DNA from 3 places in the Superficieibacter sp. genome. Region 2 is predicted to be linked to each of the others. Evidence: predicted binding sites of a transcription regulator. Region 2 holds the regulator's gene; each other region holds the start of a gene.
What was found. The regulator CRP, encoded in region 2, controls carbon source genes, mostly activating them, when cyclic AMP is high. The targets are predictions, from matches to a motif close to ATGTGANNNNNNTCACAT.
Positions count from the first base shown of each region.

Region 1: the regulator CRP is predicted to act here: its motif matches at 3,448-3,465, upstream of msrB (peptide-methionine (R)-S-oxide reductase MsrB).
Region 3: the regulator CRP is predicted to act here: its motif matches at 2,521-2,538, upstream of focA (formate transporter FocA).

Region 1 is NZ_DAMAPU010000001.1:373,425-380,974, reverse strand. It holds gene sppA (signal peptide peptidase SppA) at 1-933, shown strand, start outside; gene ansA (asparaginase) at 985-2,001, shown strand; gene yajD (HNH nuclease YajD) at 2,206-2,550, shown strand; gene RT197_RS02020 (YeaC family protein) at 2,599-2,874, opposite strand; gene msrB (peptide-methionine (R)-S-oxide reductase MsrB) at 2,917-3,330, opposite strand; gene gapA (glyceraldehyde-3-phosphate dehydrogenase) at 3,672-4,667, shown strand; gene RT197_RS02005 (D-hexose-6-phosphate mutarotase) at 4,742-5,626, shown strand; gene RT197_RS02000 (aldo/keto reductase) at 5,665-6,519, opposite strand; gene RT197_RS01995 (MipA/OmpV family protein) at 6,614-7,360, opposite strand.
Region 2 is NZ_DAMAPU010000017.1:63,593-71,142, forward strand. It holds gene RT197_RS19780 (nicotinate phosphoribosyltransferase) at 1-295, opposite strand, end outside; gene prs (ribose-phosphate diphosphokinase) at 309-1,169, opposite strand; gene RT197_RS19790 (NrtR DNA-binding winged helix domain-containing protein) at 1,369-2,088, shown strand; gene RT197_RS19795 (hydrolase) at 2,122-3,186, shown strand; gene RT197_RS19800 (YheU family protein) at 3,189-3,407, shown strand; gene RT197_RS19805 (phosphoribulokinase) at 3,432-4,301, shown strand; gene RT197_RS19810 (OsmC family protein) at 4,326-4,730, opposite strand; gene crp (cAMP-activated global transcriptional regulator CRP) at 5,036-5,668, shown strand; gene RT197_RS19820 (YccS/YhfK family putative transporter) at 5,720-7,550, shown strand, end outside.
Region 3 is NZ_DAMAPU010000003.1:132,175-139,724, forward strand. It holds gene pflB (formate C-acetyltransferase) at 1-1,553, opposite strand, end outside; gene focA (formate transporter FocA) at 1,605-2,462, opposite strand; gene ycaO (30S ribosomal protein S12 methylthiotransferase accessory factor YcaO) at 2,867-4,627, opposite strand; gene RT197_RS07430 (DUF421 domain-containing protein) at 4,765-5,457, shown strand; gene serC (3-phosphoserine/phosphohydroxythreonine transaminase) at 5,641-6,729, shown strand; gene aroA (3-phosphoshikimate 1-carboxyvinyltransferase) at 6,853-7,550, shown strand, end outside.

The DNA.
Region 1 (7,550 bases), on a different contig from region 2:
AGCGCCATCAGCATGTACGACTATGCGCTGAAAAAACCCGCCCGGCAGGGTGGCAAAATTGCGGTGATCTTCGCCAATGGCGCGATCATGGACGGCGAAGCAACCCAGGGCAACGTCGGCGGTGATACTACCGCTGCGCAGATCCGCGAAGCGCGTCTTGACCCGGACATCAAAGCCATCGTTCTGCGCGTGAACAGCCCTGGCGGCAGCGTCAGCGCCTCTGAAGTGATCCGCTCGGAACTGGCGGCGGCGAAATCCGCTGGCAAGCCGATTGTGGTTTCGATGGGCGGCATGGCAGCCTCCGGCGGTTACTGGATTTCTACGCCAGCGAACTACATCGTTGCCAACCCCAGCACCCTTACCGGCTCGATTGGTATTTTCGGCGTGATCAATACCGTGGAGAACAGCCTTGATTCCATCGGTGTCCACACCGACGGCGTGGCGACCTCTCCGCTGGCAGACGTTTCGATTACCAAAACCCTGCCGCCGGAAGTTCAGCAGATCATGCAGCTTAGCATTGAGAATGGCTATCAGCGCTTTATCTCACTGGTCGCGGCGGCCCGTAAGAGCACGCCGGATCAGATTGATAAAATCGCCCAGGGCCACGTCTGGACCGGTCAGGATGCAAAAAACAATGGCCTTGTTGACAGCCTTGGTGACTTTGACGACGCGGTGAAGAAGGCCGCTGAACTGGCGAAGCTGAAGCAGTGGCAGCTGGATTATCTGGTTGAAGAACCTGGCTTCCTCAACATGGTGGTAGACAGCGTATTCGCCTCGGCGCGTGTCAGTCTGCCGCAGGCGATGCAGGCTTATCTGCCCGCATCGCTGGCCGGAGCCGCAAGCGTCGTGAAGGAAGAAAGTGATAAGCTTGCCGCCTTTAACGATCCGCAAAACCGCTATGCGTTTTGCCTGACCTGCGCGAATATTCGCTAAAGTGTTTCCCCTCCGCCTGCGGAGGGGAGCTTTTCACCCTAAGAAACTATCATGCAAAAGAAATCCATTTACGTCGCCTATACCGGCGGCACCATCGGGATGCAGCGTTCCGACCAGGGTTACATTCCTGTTTCCGGTCATCTTCAGCAGCAACTGGCCCAGATGCCAGAGTTCCATCGCCAGGAAATGCCGCAGTTTACAATCCATGAATATCAGCCGCTGATGGACTCTTCGGATATGACGCCGCAGGACTGGCAGCATATCGCCGAAGATATTAAGGCGCATTACGACGACTATGACGGCTTCGTAATCCTGCACGGCACCGACACCATGGCCTATACCGCCTCGGCGCTCTCGTTCATGCTGGAGAATCTTGGCAAACCGGTGATTGTGACAGGGTCACAAATCCCGCTGGCAGAACTGCGCTCCGACGGACAGATAAATTTGCTGAATGCGTTATACGTGGCGGCGAATTACCCTATCAACGAAGTGACGCTGTTTTTCAATAACCAACTGTATCGCGGCAATCGCACCACTAAAGCCCACGCCGACGGTTTTAACGCCTTCGCCTCGCCCAATCTGCAACCTTTGCTGGAAGCGGGTATTCATATTCGCCGCCTCGGTACACCGCCCGCCCCACAGGGCACCGGCGAGCTGCTCGTGCACCCTATTACACCGCAGCCCATCGGGGTGGTGACGATTTATCCGGGCATTTCAGCCGACGTGGTGCGCAATTTCCTGCGCCAGCCGGTGAAAGCGCTGATTCTGCGTTCGTACGGCGTGGGCAATGCCCCGCAGAACGGTGAGTTTCTTGAGGAACTGGCGGACGCCAGCCAGCGCGGGATCGTCGTCATTAACCTGACGCAGTGCATGTCGGGCAAGGTCAATATGGGCGGCTATGCCACCGGCAATGCTCTGGCACACGCTGGCGTGATTAGCGGTTTTGATATGACGGTGGAAGCGACCCTGACCAAGCTGCACTATCTGCTAAGCCAGAATTTAACCCCGGACGCCATCCGCACTGCCATGATGCAGAATCTGCGCGGTGAACTGACGCCGGACGAATAACCGTCGGCCCGTCAGGGCCGTTTTAACCCTTTCGCCCTTCCCCCATGCGCAAGCAGCCACGCCGGCCCGCCGATTATTGTGCGGGTTCAGGCGGATGGTGCCAACCGAAAATCGGCCGACTGTTTTTTCACGTAATTGCATTAACAGCGGCGCGGGAATGCCTGCTACCATAGGCGTAATTAACTTTTTGTGAGGTTTTTTATCATGGCATTTATCCCTAAAAACTATGCCCGGCTGGAATCCGGCTACCGCGAGAAAGCGCTTAAGCTATTTCCGTGGGTGTGCGGGCGTTGTAGCCGTGAGTTTGTGTATTCAAATCTGCGCGAGCTGACGGTGCATCATATCGATCACGATCATTCCAACAACCCGGAAGATGGCAGTAACTGGGAAATGCTGTGTCTGTATTGCCACGACCACGAGCATTCAAAATATACCGAAGCGGATATGTATGGGACGACGGTGGTCGCCGGAGAAGATGCGCAGGATAGCGTGGGCGCAGCGAAATATAATCCCTTCGCCGATCTGAAAGCGATGATGAACAAAAAATAAGAACGTTAACGATGGCCCGACAACATCAGTTTACCGGGCCAGAAAGGATCAGGATTTGAAGGTGGCAATCGACCGGGGCGCGATGCCGAAATCCTCTTTCAGCTGCTGCTTGCTTTTCATCACCATCTGCCCGCGCGTATCAATGGTCATATGCTGAGCGTCAGTGTTATGCCGTGCCTGCCAGAGCATCACCAGTTGCAGGCTGTTCTCTTTCTGTTCAGGCGTCAGCGCCACCCCATCAGGCCATTTGCCTGTTTCCACTGCGGTTGCCAGACGTTGATAAACTTCCGGCGTCATACTCTCAATAAGCGTCTCAAGCTCCACGCTGTTGCTCCTGCCAATGGAATAATTTGCTGAATCGATTTTTCAGCCTTTGATTTGCTCGCCGTTATCATCATCGGTAAAACTCAGAGAGGCCGAGTTCACGCAGAAGCGTTCACCGGTGGGCTGCGGGCCATCCGGGAAGACGTGTCCGAGGTGGGCATCGCAATTTCCACATCGAATTTCAATGCGTTGCATCCCGTGGGAGTAATCGTTCAGCGAGCGCACCGCCTCTTCACTGACTGGCTCATAAAAGCTTGGCCAGCCACAGCCGGACTCGTATTTTGATTGCGAATTGAACAACGGCGCGTCGCAAACCAGACAATGGTAAACGCCTTCGCGCTTATTGTGCAGTAACTGACCGGTAAACGGCGGCTCAGTACCATGATTTTGCGTCACATAAAATTGCATTTCGCTCAGCGTTTTTTTCAGGGTTTCTGGTGATGGTTTGTTAGCCATTTTCATACATCTCGCTGTAGTCGCACTTACATTTATAAGCCTATTCTAACAAAACATTAACATCATAGTCCCGCTATTTGTTCTAAACTTATCCGTTGTGCAAAGCCACCCCGAAAATTGTGACGTTACTCACATTTTTCTGCGGGTAGCCCTTTAAAATTCCGGGCGCAGCCCATATGTGGTTTTCAGCCCAAAGGAAAAGTGGAACGGGTCAGTCGTCCAAAGGTTAGGCAGAGGATTGATTTGTCGCAATGATTGACACGATTCCGCTTGACGCTGCGTAAGGTTTTTGTAATTTTACAGGCAACCTTTTATTCACTAACAAATAGCTGGTGGAATATATGACTATCAAAGTAGGTATCAACGGTTTTGGCCGTATCGGTCGCATTGTTTTCCGTGCTGCTCAGGAACGTTCTGACATCGAAATCGTTGGTATCAACGATCTCCTGGACGCTGAGTACATGGCGTACATGCTGAAATATGACTCCACTCACGGCCGTTTCAACGGTACCGTAGAAGTGAAAGACGGCCACCTGGTTGTTAACGGTAAAACCATCCGTGTTACCGCTGAAAAAGACCCGGCTAACCTGAAATGGAACGAAATCGGCGTTGACGTTGTTGCTGAAGCTACCGGTATCTTCCTGACCGACGAAACTGCTCGTAAGCACATCACTGCTGGCGCGAAAAAAGTTGTTCTGACTGGCCCGTCCAAAGACAACACCCCGATGTTTGTTAAAGGCGCTAACTTTGACAAATACGAAGGCCAGGACATCGTTTCTAACGCATCCTGCACCACCAACTGCCTGGCACCGCTGGCTAAAGTTATCAACGACAACTTCGGCATCATCGAAGGTCTGATGACCACTGTTCACGCGACTACCGCAACGCAGAAAACCGTTGATGGCCCGTCTCACAAAGACTGGCGCGGCGGCCGTGGCGCTTCCCAGAACATCATCCCGTCCTCTACCGGCGCTGCTAAAGCTGTAGGTAAAGTACTGCCAGAACTGAATGGCAAACTGACTGGTATGGCGTTCCGCGTTCCGACTCCGAACGTATCCGTTGTTGACCTGACCGTTCGTCTGGAAAAAGCAGCCTCTTACGAAGAAATCAAGAAAGCCATCAAAGCCGCTTCTGAAGGCGACATGAAAGGCGTTCTGGGTTACACCGAAGACGACGTTGTTTCTACCGATTTCAACGGCGAAGTTTGCACTTCCGTGTTCGATGCTAAAGCCGGTATCGCACTGAACGACAACTTCGTGAAACTGGTTTCCTGGTACGACAACGAAACCGGTTACTCCAACAAAGTTCTGGACCTGATTGCTCACATCTCCAAATAAGCAGATGAGACACTCATCCAAAAGAGCGACTTCGGTCGCTCTTTTTTTGTTTTGAAGACAGAGGATTGCACTCAATGATTAATAAAATTTTTGCTTTACCTGTAGTCGAACAGATCACCCCGGTTCTTTCCCAACGTCAGCTTGATGAGCTGGATGTCATTGTTGTCGATCATCCGCAGGTTAAAGCGTCCTTCGCCTTACAGGGCGCTCATCTGCTCTCCTGGAAACCCGCAGGCGAAGAAGAAGTGCTGTGGCTGAGCGGCAACACGCCGTTTAAAACCGGCGTAGCGCTGCGCGGCGGCGTGCCGGTGTGCTGGCCGTGGTTCGGACCTGCTGCGCAGCAGGGTCTGCCCTCTCACGGCTTTGCACGTAACCTGCCCTGGACGCTGAAAGCGCACAATGAAGATGATAATGGCGTCGTGCTGACGTTTGAATTGCAGAGCAGCGATGAATCGCGCAAATTCTGGCCGCATGACTTCACGCTGTATGCGCGCTTCAAGCTGGGTAAAACCTGCGAAATCGAACTGGAAGCGCACGGCGAGTTCGAAACCACTTCCGCCCTGCATACCTATTTCAACGTGGGCGATATCAGCGCGGTGAAAGTGAGCGGTCTTGGCAACAGCTATATCGACAAAGTGAATGATGCCCGGCAGGGCGAGCTGGCGGATGGCGTGCAGACTTTCCCGGATCGTACCGACCGCGTGTATACCCACCCGGAAGCGTGCAGCGTGATCCATGACGCGGCGCTGAATCGCAGCATCGAAGTGATCCATCATCACCATTGCGATGTGGTGGGCTGGAACCCAGGCCCGGCGCTGTCCGCGAGCATGGGCGATATGCCGGACGACGGTTATAAAACGTTTGTTTGCGTGGAAACGGCCTGCGCCACCACCGCGCAGAAAACCAGCGAAGAGAAACCGTCTCGCCTGGCGCAAACTATTCGCGTCGCGAAACGCTAAGTCCGTTGCAAAGCGCCCTTATCCGGGCGCTTTATCCGTTACACCACGTCGAGTGGCATTTTGCGCTGTGGCGCCGGGAACGCCTTATCCAGCTTCGCCAACTGGTCCGCGCTTAAATCAATCTTTAACGCAGCGGCATTTTCTTCAACGTGCGCCACGCTTGACGCTTTCGGGATTGCCATCACGCCCTGATGACTAATCACCCATGCCAGCAAAATTTGCGCGGCGGTGGCGTTATGCGCACGGGCAATCTCCGTCACCGTACTGTTATTGAGTAAACCGCTACGCAGACGTCCGGCCTGAGCGAGCGGACAATAGGCCATCACCGGCAGCGACTGTTGCTGGCACCACGGCAGTAAATCATATTCAATTCCGCGCGAGGCCAGATGGTAAAGCACCTGATTGGTTGCGCACTGCTCGCCACCCTCAACCTGCCACAGTTCCTGTAAATCGTCATAGTCGAGATTAGACACGCCCCAGCGGGCAATTTTACCCTGCGCGATCAGCGTCTCCATGACCTCTACCGTCTCTTCCAGGGCATAATTGCCGCGCCAGTGCAGAAGGTAAAGATCAAGATGGTCAGTGCCCAGCCGTCGCAGGCTGGCTTCGCAGGCGGCAATTGCTTTTTTGCCTCCGGCATTCCACGGGTACACTTTGGACACCAGAAAAACGTTATCGCGGATCCCCTTCAGCGCCTCGCCGACCACTTCTTCCGCCCCACCGTCAGCGTACATTTCTGCGGTGTCGATAAGCGTCAGTCCCTGCTCGACGCCAGCCCGTAGCGCCGCCACTTCCGTGCTGCGCTGGCTGCGGCTTTCGCCCATATACCACGTCCCCTGACCAATGGCAGGAAGCGTGGCCTGATGACTGAACTGAATAACTTTATCTGTCATAACTCCTCCTGAGACGTTTACTGCACTACCGTAATGCAAAACAGAGCGCAAGCGCTCTGTTTTATTGCATGAAATGCCCTGTTTAAATGCCCGATTAGAAAGTGTAGGTCACGCCGGTTGAGAATACGCCTGACCAGGACTTGTCCACCATCGGGCTATCGGTGACTTCATCCGACAGGCGCGTATAGCGACCAGAACCGTAAATGTTCCAGTTATCGGTCAGGCTGTAGCTGACCGCCAGTTCCGCATACGGATTCCAGCTACTGTTAGGATCGTAGCTGTTCAGACCGCTACGACGTGCCTCTTTACCGGAAACACCGTAGTAGTATTCGTTCTGATTCTCGCTGCTCCACTCTACCCCAATGCCGGGCGTGATATGCCAGCGGTCGCTGGTGTAGCGATATAACCAGGCCAGATCCCAGGTAATGCCGTTGCTGTTATCCAGCGTATCCCCGGCCAGCGTGGTGCGCAGGAAGCCGTATGGCGTGTTATGCACGTAGGTCAGACCGGCCATCACCGTTGAGCGACGGCGATCGAGCTGGCGTAACTGGTTATTGTCGCTGTCATGAGGCTTAAAATGCAGCGGCGAGTAATAGGCCGTCACAGAAAGTTTATCGGTGGTGTCATTCCACAGGTAGTAACCCCCGCCGAGCCCACGGAACCAGAAATCATCGCCTTCATAGGCTACAACCGGTACTGGATAGACATCATCATCGTATTGTTTGTAGGGGTTCTGTACGACGCCCACACCTGCACCCACCGTCCAGGGGCCAGCCGCCTGGGCAACTGAGGCCGAAGAAGCAATAAGCACACCAAGTGCCAGAAGTTTGAATTTAGTCACAATTCACTCTTTCCCGTAGTCAAATTATCCGCTGATGGAGTGTAACCGCCCTTTACCGACATCCCAAGTAATTTACAAGATACTTACTTAGACAAACTTATTACTCTGTTTTGCAGATATGGCAAAAGGATTACCGTTTTTTTACACCAGCATGACCCGTCAGCGAATAAAGAACAGCGGCATAATTTTT
Region 2 (7,550 bases):
TATGATCTACCGCCACCGCGTCACGGCCCAGATAGCTGTCCATCACCTGCTTATATTCATTGACCACTTCGTCTTCCGGGCGGGCAAAGAACGCGTCGTTAAACAGATCGACCAGAAACCACTGCATAAACCCCTGAAGCCCGAAGAAAACCAGCTTGCCGTCCGCGAGTGGCGACTGGAAAAAGCGGTCGCTGCGTGGGGTAAAATTCGAATAGACCTTCGTTGTGCCCTGCGGATACTGCACGCGGTGGGAAACTTTGTAACCGTCGATAGCCAGAACAGGATTCATTTTCATGGTGTTGTCTCCGTTAAGCGCGGTAAATGGCGTCAATGTCAATCAGCTCAACCTGCGGATGTTGCAGCGACGGTGAGGTAAAAGAGGTGGTGGTATAGATGGCGTCAATGCCGTTTGACAGCAGGTTCTCAACGCCTTTCGAAAAAATGCCGTGGGTGACGTACAGGCTGACGCTGCGTGCCCCGGCCTCGCGCAGAACCTGCGCAGAGCCGATAAACGTCCCGCCTGCATCGCACAGGTCGTCGGCAATCAGCACGTCGCGGCCTTTAACGTCGCCCGCCACCAGCGCGAATCCCGTCAGATTGCCGCTGGCGACATCGCGTTTTTTGCTCAGAATGGCGTACTCTGAAACGCCTACGGCTTTAGCCACCGCATCGATTTTCTTCAGCGCTCCGGCGTCCGGGGCCACCAGCATCAGTTCTCTGGCGGCAAATCTGCGGCGCAGAGTGGCGCTTTGCAGCAGGCAGCGCTCCTGGGTGATCCCGACCAAATTATCGATCGCTGCCCCGGCGGCATCGCTGTGCGGGTCGAGCACTTTCACTTTATTAAAGCCGAGAACGTTAAGCTGGCGGGCGAAAACTTTCAGCGCGAAGCTGTCTCCGTCAACCATGTAGCGATCCTGACGCGCCCACGGCAGCCACGGCAGTTCCAGATGGCTGACCAGCACATCGGTGGTGTGACGCACGGCATCGACTAACTGAGCCAGCAGCATGAAATCATTCATGTCATGCATGGCGGCGGCGCGGATGCGCATCAGCTGTGCCGTTTGTGGCAGCGCGCCGGTCACTTTCAGCCAGACCGCGCCATCGGGAAATACGCCGTGCGTGAATGCGATTTGCTGATTATCGATGAATAACTGCAATCGATGTTCCATCATTTCACCCTCTCAGTTAGTTAATGTCCCTGCGACAATTTAATAATGTCCCTAAGACACATATTATGCAAGTTATTTTTTAAACAAAAAGCACCCTATCATTAACACGTTGATAATGTGTAAAAAAAAAGCACGTATTCTGCACCGCTATGGGCTGCTAAACTGAAAGCCCCTTTTCCACGACGATCTGAGACGGCAGATGATCACCGAAGCTGAGTACCTGAAGAATTACGACGCCACCCGTTTTCCCTCGCCGCTGGTGACGGTGGACAGCGTGCTGTTTACCCTGCACGAGGGAAAACTCTGCGTCCTGATGGTAGAGCGCGCCAGTCAGCCGCAGCAGGGATGCTGGGGATTGCCGGGCGGGTTTATCGATATCGCCCGTGACCAGCACACGCGCGACACCGCCCTGCGTAAGCTCACCGAAAAAACCGGGGTTTCCCCGTCGTGGCTGGAACAGCTTGATACCTTTTCCGGCCCGGATCGCGATCCGCGCGGCTGGAGCCTGACCATCGCCTGGTTTGCGCTCATCGCCTGGGTGGATTGCGCGCCGCATATTGCGAGCGTCAGCGATGCCCGCTGGCTGCCGGTAGACGAGCTGGACGGTTACGCCCTGGCATTTGACCATCAAAAGATTATTGAGACGGGCCTGCACCGCCTGCGGCAAAAGACGATGTACTCCCTGCTGCCGGTTTATTGCCTGCCTGATACCTTCACCCAGGCGCAGCTTCATGAGGCAACGGAAATTATCCTCGGCCAGCCGATCCAGCGTAAAAGCCTGATCCGCCGCATTGAAGCCTCCGGGATGCTGGAAGAGACCGGCGAAAGTGTGGCGACCGGGGCACGCAAAGCGCGGCTCTGGCGACGCAAACCGGACGTCGATATTCATCTGTTTTCGCGTAATCTGCTTGCCGACTAGCGGCGATTACCGTCAAATGCATAAACCGTAGTGATGAAAAGCGGTATATTACCGCGCCACTTTCTTAACATAATCCGTGCTATGGCCCACATTTCATCTGACGAACATTTCGCCACACAGGGCGATACACGCGTTTTCCACCCGATGCCGGGCGCGCGAAATCCGCATCTGCAAACCATGCTGCCACGCCTGCTGCGCCGCAGGCTTCAGTTCACCCCGGTCTGGCAGCGTCTGGATCTGCCGGACGGTGATTTTGTCGATCTGGCGTGGAGTGAAGATCCGTCGCAGGCGCAGCACAAACCCCGGCTGGTGGTCTTTCACGGGCTGGAAGGCAGCCTGCATAGTCCTTACGTCCACGGCCTGATCCAGTCTGCCAGCGAGCAGGGCTGGCTGGGCGTGGTGATGCATTTTCGCGGCTGTAGCGGCGAGCCAAACCGCCTGAACCGCATCTATCACTCCGGCGAAACGGAAGACGGTAGCTGGTTTTTACACTGGCTGAAACGCGAATTCGGCCCCGCGCCGACCGCCGCCGTGGGCTATTCACTCGGCGGTAACATGCTGGCGTGCCTGCTGGCGAAAGCAGGCGCGGACGCGCCGCTCGACGCCGCCGTGATTGTCTCCGCGCCGTTTGTGCTGGAAGCGTGCAGCTACCATATGGAAAAAGGCTTTTCCCGCGTTTATCAGCGCTATTTGCTTAACCTGCTGAAAGGCAACGCGTCGCGAAAACTCAAAGCCTATCCCGGCACCCTGCCGATTGAGCTGGCGCAGTTGAAGCGCGTGCGCCGCCTGCGCGATTTTGATGACTTGATCACCGCACGCATCCACGGTTTTGCTGACGCGATTGATTACTATCGTCAGTGCAGCGCCATGCCGTTACTTAATCAGATCGCTAAACCGACGCTGATCATCCATGCTAAAGACGATCCTTTTATGGATCACCACGTTATTCCCGATCCCGCCACCTTACCGCCGCAGGTTGAGTACCAGCTTACCGAGCACGGCGGTCACGTTGGCTTTGTCGGCGGTACGCTGCGCCGCCCGGAAATGTGGCTGGAAAAACGCATTCCCGACTGGCTGAAAACCTATCTCGGAGCCTGAAGATGATTATTCCCTGGCAGGATCTTGACCCTGTAACCCTCGATAGCCTGATCGAAAGCTTTGTCTTGCGTGAAGGCACCGATTATGGTGAACATGAGCGCTCACTGGCGCAAAAAGTCGCCGACGTAAAGCACCAGTTACAAACCGGCGAAGCCGTGCTGGTCTGGTCAGAGTTGCATGAGACGGTCAATATCATGCCTCGCAAGCAGTTTCGCGGCTAAATAACTGATAATCAGGGAGTAGCTATGTCTGCCAAACATCCGGTGATTGCGGTCACAGGCTCCAGCGGGGCAGGAACCACCACCACCAGCCTCGCCTTTCGCAAGATCTTTGCCCAGCTCAGCCTGCACGCGGCGGAAGTCGAAGGGGACAGTTTCCATCGCTACACCCGCCCGGAAATGGATATGGCGATCCGTAAAGCGCGCGATCTTGGTCGGCACATTAGTTATTTCGGCCCGGAGGCGAACGATTTCGGCCTGCTGGAACAAACCTTTATTGAATACGGACGGTCGGGCACCGGGCAGGCGCGAAAATACCTGCATACCTATGATGAAGCAGTGCCGTGGAATCAGGTGCCCGGCACCTTCACGCCGTGGCAGCCGCTGCCGGAACCGACCGACGTGCTGTTTTATGAAGGACTGCATGGCGGCGTGGTGACGCCGCAGCATGACGTCGCCCGCCATGTTGATTTGCTGGTGGGCGTGGTGCCTATTGTTAACCTCGAGTGGATCCAGAAACTGATCCGCGATACCAGCGAGCGTGGGCATTCGCGCGAGGCGGTGATGGACTCGGTGGTGCGTTCAATGGAGGACTACATTAACTTCATCACCCCGCAGTTCTCCCGCACCCATATCAACTTCCAGCGGGTGCCGACCGTTGACACCTCCAACCCGTTTGCCGCCAAAGGCATCCCGTCGCTGGATGAAAGCTTTGTGGTGATCCACTTCCGCAACCTCGAAGGCATCGATTTCCCCTGGCTGCTGGCGATGCTGCAAGGCTCATTTATATCTCACATCAATACTTTAGTGGTGCCGGGCGGGAAAATGGGGCTGGCGATGGAGCTGATCATGCTGCCGCTGGTTCAGCGGCTGGTGGAAGGCAAAAAAATCGAATAGCCGGGCGCGAGGCCCGGCGACGGATCAGGCAACGTTCACTTCGTATGAATGGGTAATATTCACGGCTTTTTCCAGCATCAGCGCTACCGAACAGTATTTCTCTGCCGAGAGGTCTACCGCGCGGGACACGGCGCTGTCTTTCAAATCGTGACCGGTGACGATAAAGTGCAAATTGATATGGGTGAACAGGCGCGGGGCCTCTTCACGGCGCTCTGAGGTCAGTTTCACCTCACAGTGGGTAACCTCCTGACGCCCCTTTTGCAGGATCGACACCACGTCAATCGCACTGCATCCGCCTGCCGCCATCAGCACCATTTCCATCGGGCTGGGCGCTTTATCACCGGAGTTACCGTCCATTAAAATCTGGTGGCCGGAAGCCGACTCGCCCAGGAACGTTAACCCTTCAACCCACTTCACTCGCGCTTGCATATTCATCAACTCCCGTATGGCAATTTTCTTCCCAGATTACGCGCACATAACAATTCTCGCAACGGAAGGCGACCTGCGTCATGCTGAAGCGAGACACCAGGAGACAGGCGGCAAAAGCTATGCTAAAACAGACGGGATGCTACAGTGATATATTGACTTAGTGCATGTATGCACGGGTCATCAGATACACGGCTGCGGAACATACCGACAGTCAGCTTCCCCGCCAGAGGGAAGGACACGATTGCAACCCCGGAGGCAACGTCATTTAGCCGCCGGAGATAGTTTATAACAGAGGATAACCGCGCATGGTGCTTGGCAAACCGCAAACAGACCCGACTCTAGAATGGTTCTTGTCTCATTGCCATATTCATAAGTACCCATCAAAGAGCACGCTGATTCACCAGGGTGAAAAAGCGGAAACGTTGTATTACATCGTTAAAGGCTCCGTGGCAGTGCTGATCAAAGATGAAGAAGGGAAAGAGATGATCCTTTCTTATCTCAACCAGGGCGATTTCATCGGTGAACTGGGCCTGTTTGAAGAAGGTCAGGAGCGTAGCGCCTGGGTGCGGGCCAAAACCGCCTGTGAAGTCGCAGAAATTTCCTACAAGAAATTCCGTCAGCTGATCCAGGTTAACCCGGACATTCTGATGCGTCTTTCAGCGCAAATGGCGCGTCGCTTACAGGTCACGTCTGAGAAAGTGGGCAATCTCGCCTTCCTTGACGTAACCGGCCGCATCGCGCAGACGCTGCTTAACCTCGCCAAACAGCCGGACGCGATGACTCACCCGGACGGTATGCAGATCAAAATCACCCGTCAGGAAATCGGCCAGATCGTTGGCTGCTCGCGTGAAACCGTCGGCCGCATTCTGAAAATGCTGGAAGATCAGAGCCTGATCTCCGCACACGGTAAAACCATCGTCGTTTACGGCACCCGCTAAGTTCGTTCACCGGCGCATTCCACTGCGAATGCGCCGGTTTCGTTATTCTCTATGTGGCGCAGGCTGATCTATCACCCGGAAGTGAATTACGCACTACGACAAACCCTGGTGCTCTGTTTGCCCGTGGCTGTCGGTCTGATAATCGATCGGCTTCAGTATGGCCTGCTCTTCTCGCTGGTGCCCGCCTGCTGCAACATCGCCGGTCTGGATACCCCGCACAAACGCTTTTTCAAACGTCTGATTGTCGGCGGCTCGCTGTTCGCAGGCAGTAGCCTGGCGGTACAGCTTTTGCTGGCGCAGGGCGCGCCGCTGCCGCTGGTGCTTACCGCGCTGGCGCTGATCCTCGGCGTTACCGCGGAAATCAGTCCGCTGCATGCACGTCTGCTCCCGGCCTCATTAATTGCAGCCATTTTCACGCTTAGCCTCGCGGGGTCCGTTCCGGTCTGGCAGCCGATGCTGCTCTACGCGACGGGTACGCTCTGGTACGGTTTATTTAACTGGTTCTGGTTCTGGCTGTGGCGCGAACAGCCGCTGCGCGAGTCGCTCAGCCTGCTTTACCGCCAGCTTGCCGACTATTGCGAAGCCAAATACAGCCTGCTGACCCAGCATGTCGATCCGCAAAAAGCCCTTCCGCCGCTGCTTGCCCGCCAGCAAAAAACGGTCGATCTCATTACCCAGTGCTATCAACAGCTGTACATGCTGTCGGAGAAAAAACACCATAACTACAGGCGGCTGCGCTGGATGTTCCAGATGGCACTGGATTTGCAGGAACATATTTCGGTCAGCCTACACCAGCCGGAAGAGGTACAAAAGCTGGTAGAACAAAGCCATGCGGAAGCGGTGATCCGCTGGAATGCGCAAACCGTTGCCGCCCGTCTGCGGGTGATGGCGGACGATATTCTGTACCATCATTATTCTGGCCGCTTCAATATGGACAAGCAGATCGGCGCGCTGGAGAAAATCGCCCGTCAGAACCCGGATAACCCGGTGGGTCAGTTCTGCGCCTGGCACTTTAGCCGTATCGCCCGCGTGCTGCGCACCCTGCGTCCGCTTTATCCGCGTGATTTAATGGCCGACCGCCAGCGCCGTCTGCCGCTGTGGGCGGCGCTGAAAAGCTATTTATCGCTGAAGTCCCCCGCCCTGCGCACCTCGGCGCGTCTTAGCGTCATGCTCAGTATCGCCAGCCTGGCGGGAAGCGTTCTCCACCTGCCGAAGCCCTACTGGATCTTAATGACCATCATGTTCGTCACCCAAAACGGCTACGGTGCCACGCGGGTGCGCATTCTGCATCGAACGCTTGGCACGCTGGTGGGGCTGGTCATCGCCGGGGCGACGCTGCATTTTAACGTCCCGGACGGTTTTACGCTCTGCGCCATGTTGGCGATCACCCTTATCAGCTATCTGATCCTGCGCAAAAATTACGGCTGGGCGATGATCGGTTTTACAGTCACGGCGGTGTACACCCTCCAGTTGATCAATCTTAACGGCGAACAGTTTATTCTGCCGAGGATGATCGACACTGCGCTGGGCTGCCTGATTGCATTCGGCGGCATGGTCTGGCTGTGGCCGCAGTGGCAAAGCGGCCTGCTGCGCAAGAACGCAGACAGTGCGCTGGAGGCGGACCAGGAGGCACTGCGGCTGATTTTAAGCGACGATCCGCAGGCTCCGACCCTGGCGTACCAGCGGATGCGGGTCAACCAGGCGCATAACGCGCTGTTTAACTCGCTGAACCAGGCCATGCAGGAGCCGGGATTTAATAGCCGGTATCTGGAAGATATGAAACTGTGGGTCACGCACAGCCAGTTTATTGTCGAGCATATCAACGCCATGACCACGCTGGCACGCGAGCACAATATGCTGACGCCGGATCTGGCGCAGCGTT
Region 3 (7,550 bases), on a different contig from region 2:
TCACGGTCGTGCAGCGCCATCAGAGAGGCTTCGTAGCTGTACTTGTCGTGCATGTAGTGGATAACGTTCAGCGCGGTGACATACTGTTTAGCCAGCCAGTCCATGAAGTGATCCATACGTTCCATCACTTCGTCGAAGTTCAGAACGTCGCCTTTGATCGGCTCAGATTTCGGACCAACCTGCATTTTCAGTTTTTCATCAACGCCGCCGTTGATTGCGTACAGCATGGTTTTCGCCAGGTTAGCACGCGCACCGAAGAACTGCATTTGTTTACCGACAATCATCGGGCTTACGCAACAAGCGATAGCATAGTCATCGTTGTTGAAGTCAGGGCGCATCAGATCGTCATTCTCATATTGCAGAGAAGAGGTATCGATGGAGACTTTAGCTGCGTATTTTTTGAAGTTCAGCGGCAGTTTTTCAGACCACAGAATGGTGATGTTCGGCTCCGGAGACGGCCCCATGGTGTACAGGGTGTTCAGGAAACGGAAGCTGTTTTTGGTGACCAGAGTACGTCCATCAACGCCCATACCACCGATAGATTCAGTTGCCCAAATCGGGTCGCCGGAGAACAGTTCATCATACTCAGGAGTACGCAGGAAGCGAACCATACGCAGTTTCATGACCAGGTGGTCAACCATTTCCTGCGCTTCTTGCTCGGTGATTTTACCGGCTTTCAGGTCACGTTCGATGAAGATATCCAGGAAGGTCGCGGTACGACCAAAGGACATTGCAGCACCGTTCTGAGATTTAACAGCAGCCAGGTAACCGAAGTAGGTCCACTGGATAGCTTCCTGAGCGGTGGTAGCCGGACCAGAGATATCGCAGCCATATTTAGCCGCCATTTCTTTGATCTGACCCAGAGCGCGATGCTGTTCTGCGATTTCTTCACGCAGACGGATAGTCGCTTCCAGGTTTACGCCGTTTTCCATGTCGGATTGCAGGGACAGGAACTGAGCGTATTTGTCTTTCGCCAGGAAATCGATACCGTACAGCGCAACACGACGGTAGTCACCGATGATACGGCCACGGCCGTAGGCATCCGGCAGACCGGTCAGCACGCCAGATTTACGGCAGTTCAGGATGTCTTTGGTGTAAACATCAAAAACGCCCTGGTTGTGAGTTTTACGGTATTCAGTGAAGATTTTCTTCAGCTGCGGGTCCAGTTCGCGGTCATACGCTTTGCAGGAACCTTCAACCATTTTGATACCGCCAAACGGGATAATCGCACGTTTCAGCGGGGCTTCAGTTTGCAGACCAACGATTTTCTCAAGCGCTTTGTTGATGTAGCCAGCGTCGTGAGAAGTGATAGTGGAGGCAACGGAGGTATCGAAGTCAACAGGCGCGTGAGTGCGGTTTTCCTGTTTAACACCTTCCATTACGTTGTCCCACAGCTTGGTGGTAGCGTCAGTCGCACCTGCCAGGAAAGACTCGTCACCCTCATACGGAGTGTAGTTTTTCTGGATGAAGTCACGGACGTTTACTGCGTTCTGCCAGTCACCTTTCGCAAAACCTTCCCAGGCTGTGGCTAATTTTTCATTAAGCTCGGACATGTAACACCTACCTTCTAAAGTGGACTTTTTATTTACTGCCTGGAACAATCATTAGTGATGATTGTTGCCACGCAGGTAAATGACCCAGTATGTCAACCCGACTAACAAACCACCGCCGATAATGTTCCCGATAGTCACTGGGATCAGGTTATCCGTGATGAAGTTCATAACAGTCAGATGAGAAAAATTGTCCGGTGATGAACCGATTGCGGTCCAGAATTCCGGGCTGGCGAAATTACGGATTACGATACCCAGGGGGATCATAAACATATTCGCGATGCTGTGTTCAAAGCCGCTGGCAACGAACATGGCGACCGGTAAAATCATAATCAGTGATTTATCGGTCAGGCTGCGGCCGGAGTAGCTCATCCACACAGCGAGGCAGACCATCAGGTTTGCCAGAATGCCGAGGCAGACGGCTTCAATAAAGGTGTGGTGCATTTTGTGGTCGGCGGTTTGCAGGACGTTAAGCCCCCATCCCCCGTTGGCGGTCATATACTCGCCGGAAAGCCACATCAGCAGCACAAAGAGCAGCGCGCCTATCAGGTTGCCGAAGTACACATTAAGCCAGTTACGTCCCAGTTGACCCCAGGTAATGCGTCCGCTGGCTTTCGCGACAACGATAAGCACGGTGGACGTAAACAGGTCAGCGCCACAAACGACGCAAAGGATCAGACCCAATGAGAAGCAAATCCCGCCTACCAGTTTCGCCATACCGTATGGCATGCCCGCAGTACCGGTCGTCGCGGTGATATAGAAAACAAAAGCAATAGAGATGAAAACGCCCGCAGTAATCGCCAGGAAAAAGGTGGTCAACGGTTGTTTCGTTGCTTTATAGACACCTGCTTCTTCGGCCACTTTGGCCATTGCTGCAGGAAGTATTAGATCAAAAGGGTTGTCAGCTTTCACACTAACTCTCTCTTTATTAAGTCGGCGACGAGATACTAACAAAGCATTATAGAAGAGAATTTGATATAGATCATATCTCGCCTGGCTTATAGGCCTGCATAGCGTATGGTTTTACAGCTATTTAGGGGTAAAGTCTTGATTATCCAAGTAAAAATAAATTTTAAAAATTACAAATTGAGTTGAATTTTTCTTTATGGTCTCCGGAGAATGGTTAATTAAAATGGAGTAATCAACACATAAGGTTACATTCTGGAAAAGATAAATCTAATTACCTTTACTCATATTTAACCTAATGATCACATTTTCGAATTTTGACCAAAAATACAAAAAACGGAGCGGTAAATTCGCTCCGTAATATAACGCAGACTTACGGGTAAGCCTACTGCTGCTATGGTTATCCGCTTTTATTTTGCCCAAAAAGCGGCTTTCGCACGCTGCAATTTTTCGTAGGCGCGTAGCAGCGACTGATGCGCAGGGAAGGCTGCTAATTCGTTATCGACTTCCTGCAACCCGTAGAACGGCGCTTCACCGCTCAGGGCGGCGCTGGCAGCTTCCACCGCTTCTGCACCGTACATGCGCACAAAAGCGTTCAGATACTGAAGCGGCTGGCGCTCTTCTTCCTGAGTAAGCAGCAGCAATGTTTGCAGGCAACGATAGTAGTTCGCCCGTTCCGCGCTGAAGACGGAGGCGTTGAACTCCATCGTCCATTCAGTCCAGATTAGCGCCTGCTCGGTATCACCGCCTGCCAGCGCGAGCATGGCTTTCAGTTCGCCAATACGCAGCGTATACCAGCCGTTATTGCTGCCGGTCGCCAGCCCAAGCAGTTCACGGACGCGAGTAAAATCGTCGTGGCCTTCTTCATCAAGCTGCTCGATAAGGCTGAGATAGTCTTCTTTATCCCAGTTGCTACCCGGCAGCGCCAGAATAGTCTCGCGCAGGTGGCTACCCATGCTGTTATTTGCCAGCCACAGATCTTCTGCCGGATAGATATCCGACATGCCCGGCACGATAATCCGGCAGGCGTAGACGCTGAGGTGTTCGTAATCAGCGATGTACACTTCTTTATCTTCCGACTTAAAGATGGCCATCAGCGTGGCGAATTCTTCTTCGGTGGTTCCTGCAAAGCTCCAGTCAACAAACGGATAATCCGCTTCCTGCTTGAACATATCCCAGGAGATCAGACCGCTGGAGTCGATGAAATGGGTTTCGAGATTGGTATGCTCAGCGACTTCTTCATCATCAAATGTCGGTGGCGTAAAGACGTCGAGATCTTTCAGGCCGCGACCCTGCAACAGTTCGGTGACGGTACGCTCCAGCGCCACGCCAAAATCAGGATGCGCACCAAATGAGGCAAAGCAGGTGCCATTAGCCGGGTTAAACAGCACTACGCAGATCACCGGATACTTGCCGCCCAGCGAACCGTCATAGGCAAAAATAGGGAACCCTTCTGCTTCCAGCGTATTGATAGCTTCAACCACGCCAGGATAACGCGCCAGTACGTCCGCCGGAATTTCCGGCAGGCTGATGGATTCGGCGATAATCCGGTTTTTAATATGACGTTCAAAGACTTCTGAAAGCCCCTGTACGCGCGCTTCATTTGCCGTATTACCCGCTGACATGCCGTTTGAAACATACAGATTGCCGATGATATTCATGGGAATATAAATGGTCTGATTATCAGACTGGCGAGTGAAAGGCAGGGCGCAGATACCGCGATCTTCATTACCGGATTGCAGGTCAATCAGCATTCCCGCGCTTAGATCGTTCTCCGGATCGTAAAAGGCGCGCAGGCGATCGTCGAGGATCCCTTTCGGCAGACTGTCGTCTTCCGGCAGCGGGAACCATTTTTCGTTCGGATAATGTACAAACGGGCCATTGGCGATGGTGTCGCCCAGCCAGAAGTCGGCAAAGAAATAGTTGGTAGAAAGACGCTCAAAATATTCGCCCAGCGCCGACGCCAGAGCCGCTTTTTTAGTCGCCCCTTTGCCGTTGGTAAAGCACAGCGCGCACTCTTTATCACGGATATGCACCGACCAGACGTTCGGCACCGGATTCAACCATGAGGCTTCTTCAATGTCAAAACCGAGGTCCTGAAGTTTGGTCTGGAAGCGAGCGATGGAATCTTCCAGGGCGGCATCTTTGCCGGGTATAAATGTTTGCGTCATGGAATTCACTTTTATCGTACGGAAAGCGCGCAATGATACGGGTTTTAGATGACCGGCGCTATCTCCCCGGCGCGCGCGGCGCAAATAAAAGTATTGGCTATGCTTATGATGAGTAACTGCCTGTTTGAGAATAAAAAATGAAAGCATTCGATCTTCAACGTATGGCGCTGGATAAAGTGCCGCTTGAGTTTCTTGGGGAAGTGGCGCTGCGCAGTTTGTACACCTTCGTGCTGGTTTTTCTGTTTCTGAAAATCACCGGGCGACGCGGCGTGCGTCAGATGTCGCTGTTTGAAGTGCTGATCATCCTGACCCTCGGTTCTGCGGCGGGTGACGTGGCCTTTTATGATGATGTGCCGATGCTGCCGGTACTGGCGGTATTCGTGACGCTTGGGCTGCTTTACCGGCTGGTCATGTGGCTGATGGCGCATAGCGAGAAGCTGGAAGATCTGCTGGAAGGTAAGCCGGTGATCATTATTGAGGATGGACAACTGGCATGGGAAAAGCTGAATGCCGCCAACCTGACCGAGTTTGAGTTCTTTATGGAGTTGCGCATCAACAGCGTTGAGCAACTGGGGCAAATTAAACTGGCGATCATGGAAACCAATGGTCAAATCAGCATTTATTACTTTGAAGATGATGAGGTGAAGCCGGGGCTTTGTATTCTGCCCGACGGTCGTGCCGGGCGTTTCACCGTCTTCCCGGCAGATGGCGAGTACGCCTGTAATCAATGTAGCGCCGTGTACGTGATGAAGGTCGGCGATCGACAGCTCTGCCCGCGTTGTGGAAATCCAGAATGGTCGAAGGCCAGCCGGGCGAAACGCATCACCTGACAGCGCTTTTGTCGGCAATCTTTCGTCAACGTGGCAGATTATATTGTGTGACAGGGCGCACATTTTTGCCTCTGCTCATATTACCCATTGCGACACATGTCACTGAATGGTAAAAACGATATCCACAGGAATAACTTATGCCCAACAGACAGGGCATATCATAATGCAGCGTGGTGAGGGGAAATGACTCAGGTCTTTAACTTTAGTTCGGGTCCGGCAATGATACCGGAAGCAGTGCTCAAACTGGCGCAACAGGAACTGTGTGACTGGCACGGTCTGGGAACGTCAGTGATGGAAATCAGCCACCGTGGGAAAGAGTTTATTCAGGTGGCGCAAGAGGCTGAAAAGGATTTTCGCGATCTGCTGAACGTCCCCTCTAATTATAAAGTGCTGTTCTGCCACGGCGGCGGGCGCGGGCAGTTTGCCAGCGTTCCGCTTAATCTGCTGGGTGACAAAACCACGGCGGACTACGTTGATGCAGGCTACTGGGCTGCCAGCGCGGTCAAAGAAGCCAAAAACTACTGCACGCCAAATGTCATTGATGCAAAAACGACCGTTGATGGACTGCGCGCGGTGAAACCGATGCGTGACTGGCAGCTTTCAGATGACGCCGCTTATTTGCATTACTGCCCGAACGAAACCATCGACGGTATCGCCATTGAGGAAACGCCGGACTTTGACGATGATGTGATCGTCACCGCTGATTTCTCTTCAACCATTCTTTCTCGTCCGCTGGACGTGAGCCGTTTTGGCCTGATCTACGCGGGCGCGCAGAAAAATATCGGTCCGGCCGGGCTGACGCTGGTGATCGTGCGTGAAGATTTGCTGGGCAAGGCGCATAAATCCTGTCCTTCGATTCTTGATTACACCATTCTTAATGACAATGAATCAATGTTTAACACCCCGCCAACCTTTGCCTGGTATCTCTCCGGCCTGGTCTTCAAATGGCTGAAAGAGCAGGGGGGCGTTGAGGCTATGGACAAGATCAACCAGCAAAAGGCCGATCTACTGTACGGCACTATCGATTGCAGCGATTTCTACCGTAATGACGTGGCGAAAGCCAACCGTTCGCGAATGAACGTGCCTTTCCAGCTTGCCGATAATACGCTGGACACGCTGTTCCTTAATGAATCCGTGGCGGCAGGACTGCACGCGCTGAAAGGACATCGCGTTGTCGGCGGAATGCGCGCTTCTATTTATAACGCTATGCCGCTGGAAGGCGTAAAAGCGCTGACTGATTTTATGATCGATTTTGAACGTCGCCACGGCTAATCATTTCATCCGTACGCAAAATCCTTCAGGTCGCAGTCAATGCGGCCTGAAGAATAGCGTATATATTTACCTCTCCCCGCAGTCAGCCTGCGGCGGACAATTTTTCTCTGAGAGTTAAGCTTCATGGATTCCCTGACGTTACAACCTATCGCGCGCGTGGACGGCACCATCAATTTGCCCGGATCAAAAAGCGTTTCTAACCGGGCGCTGCTGCTGGCGGCTTTAGCCCAGGGCACCACGGTGTTGACGAACCTGCTGGACAGCGATGATGTCCGCCATATGCTCAACGCTCTGAGCGCCTTAGGTATTAAGTACACCCTTTCTGCTGACCGTACCCGCTGCGAAATCACCGGCAACGGCGGCGCGCTACAGGCAAGCGGCGATCTGGAGCTATTCCTCGGCAATGCGGGCACAGCGATGCGCCCTCTGGCTGCCGCGCTTTGCCTGGGCAACGGTAATATCGTGTTGACCGGCGAGCCGCGCATGAAGGAGCGTCCGATTGGGCATCTGGTCGATGCGCTACGTCAGGGCGGGGCGCAAATTGACTATCTGGAGCAGGAAAACTATCCGCCGCTGCGTCTGCGCGGAGGTTTCACCGGCGGTCATAGTGAAGTAGATGGCAGCGTCTCCAGCCAGTTCCTGACAGCGTTACTGATGACCGCGCCGCTCGCGCCGCAGGATACAACCATCACCATTAAAGGCGAGCTGGTCTCGAAACCTTATATCGACATCACTCTGCACCTGATGAAAACCTTTGGCGTTGAGGTTGAAAACCAGCATTATCAGCGCTTTGTGGTACGCGGCGCGCAACATTACCGCTC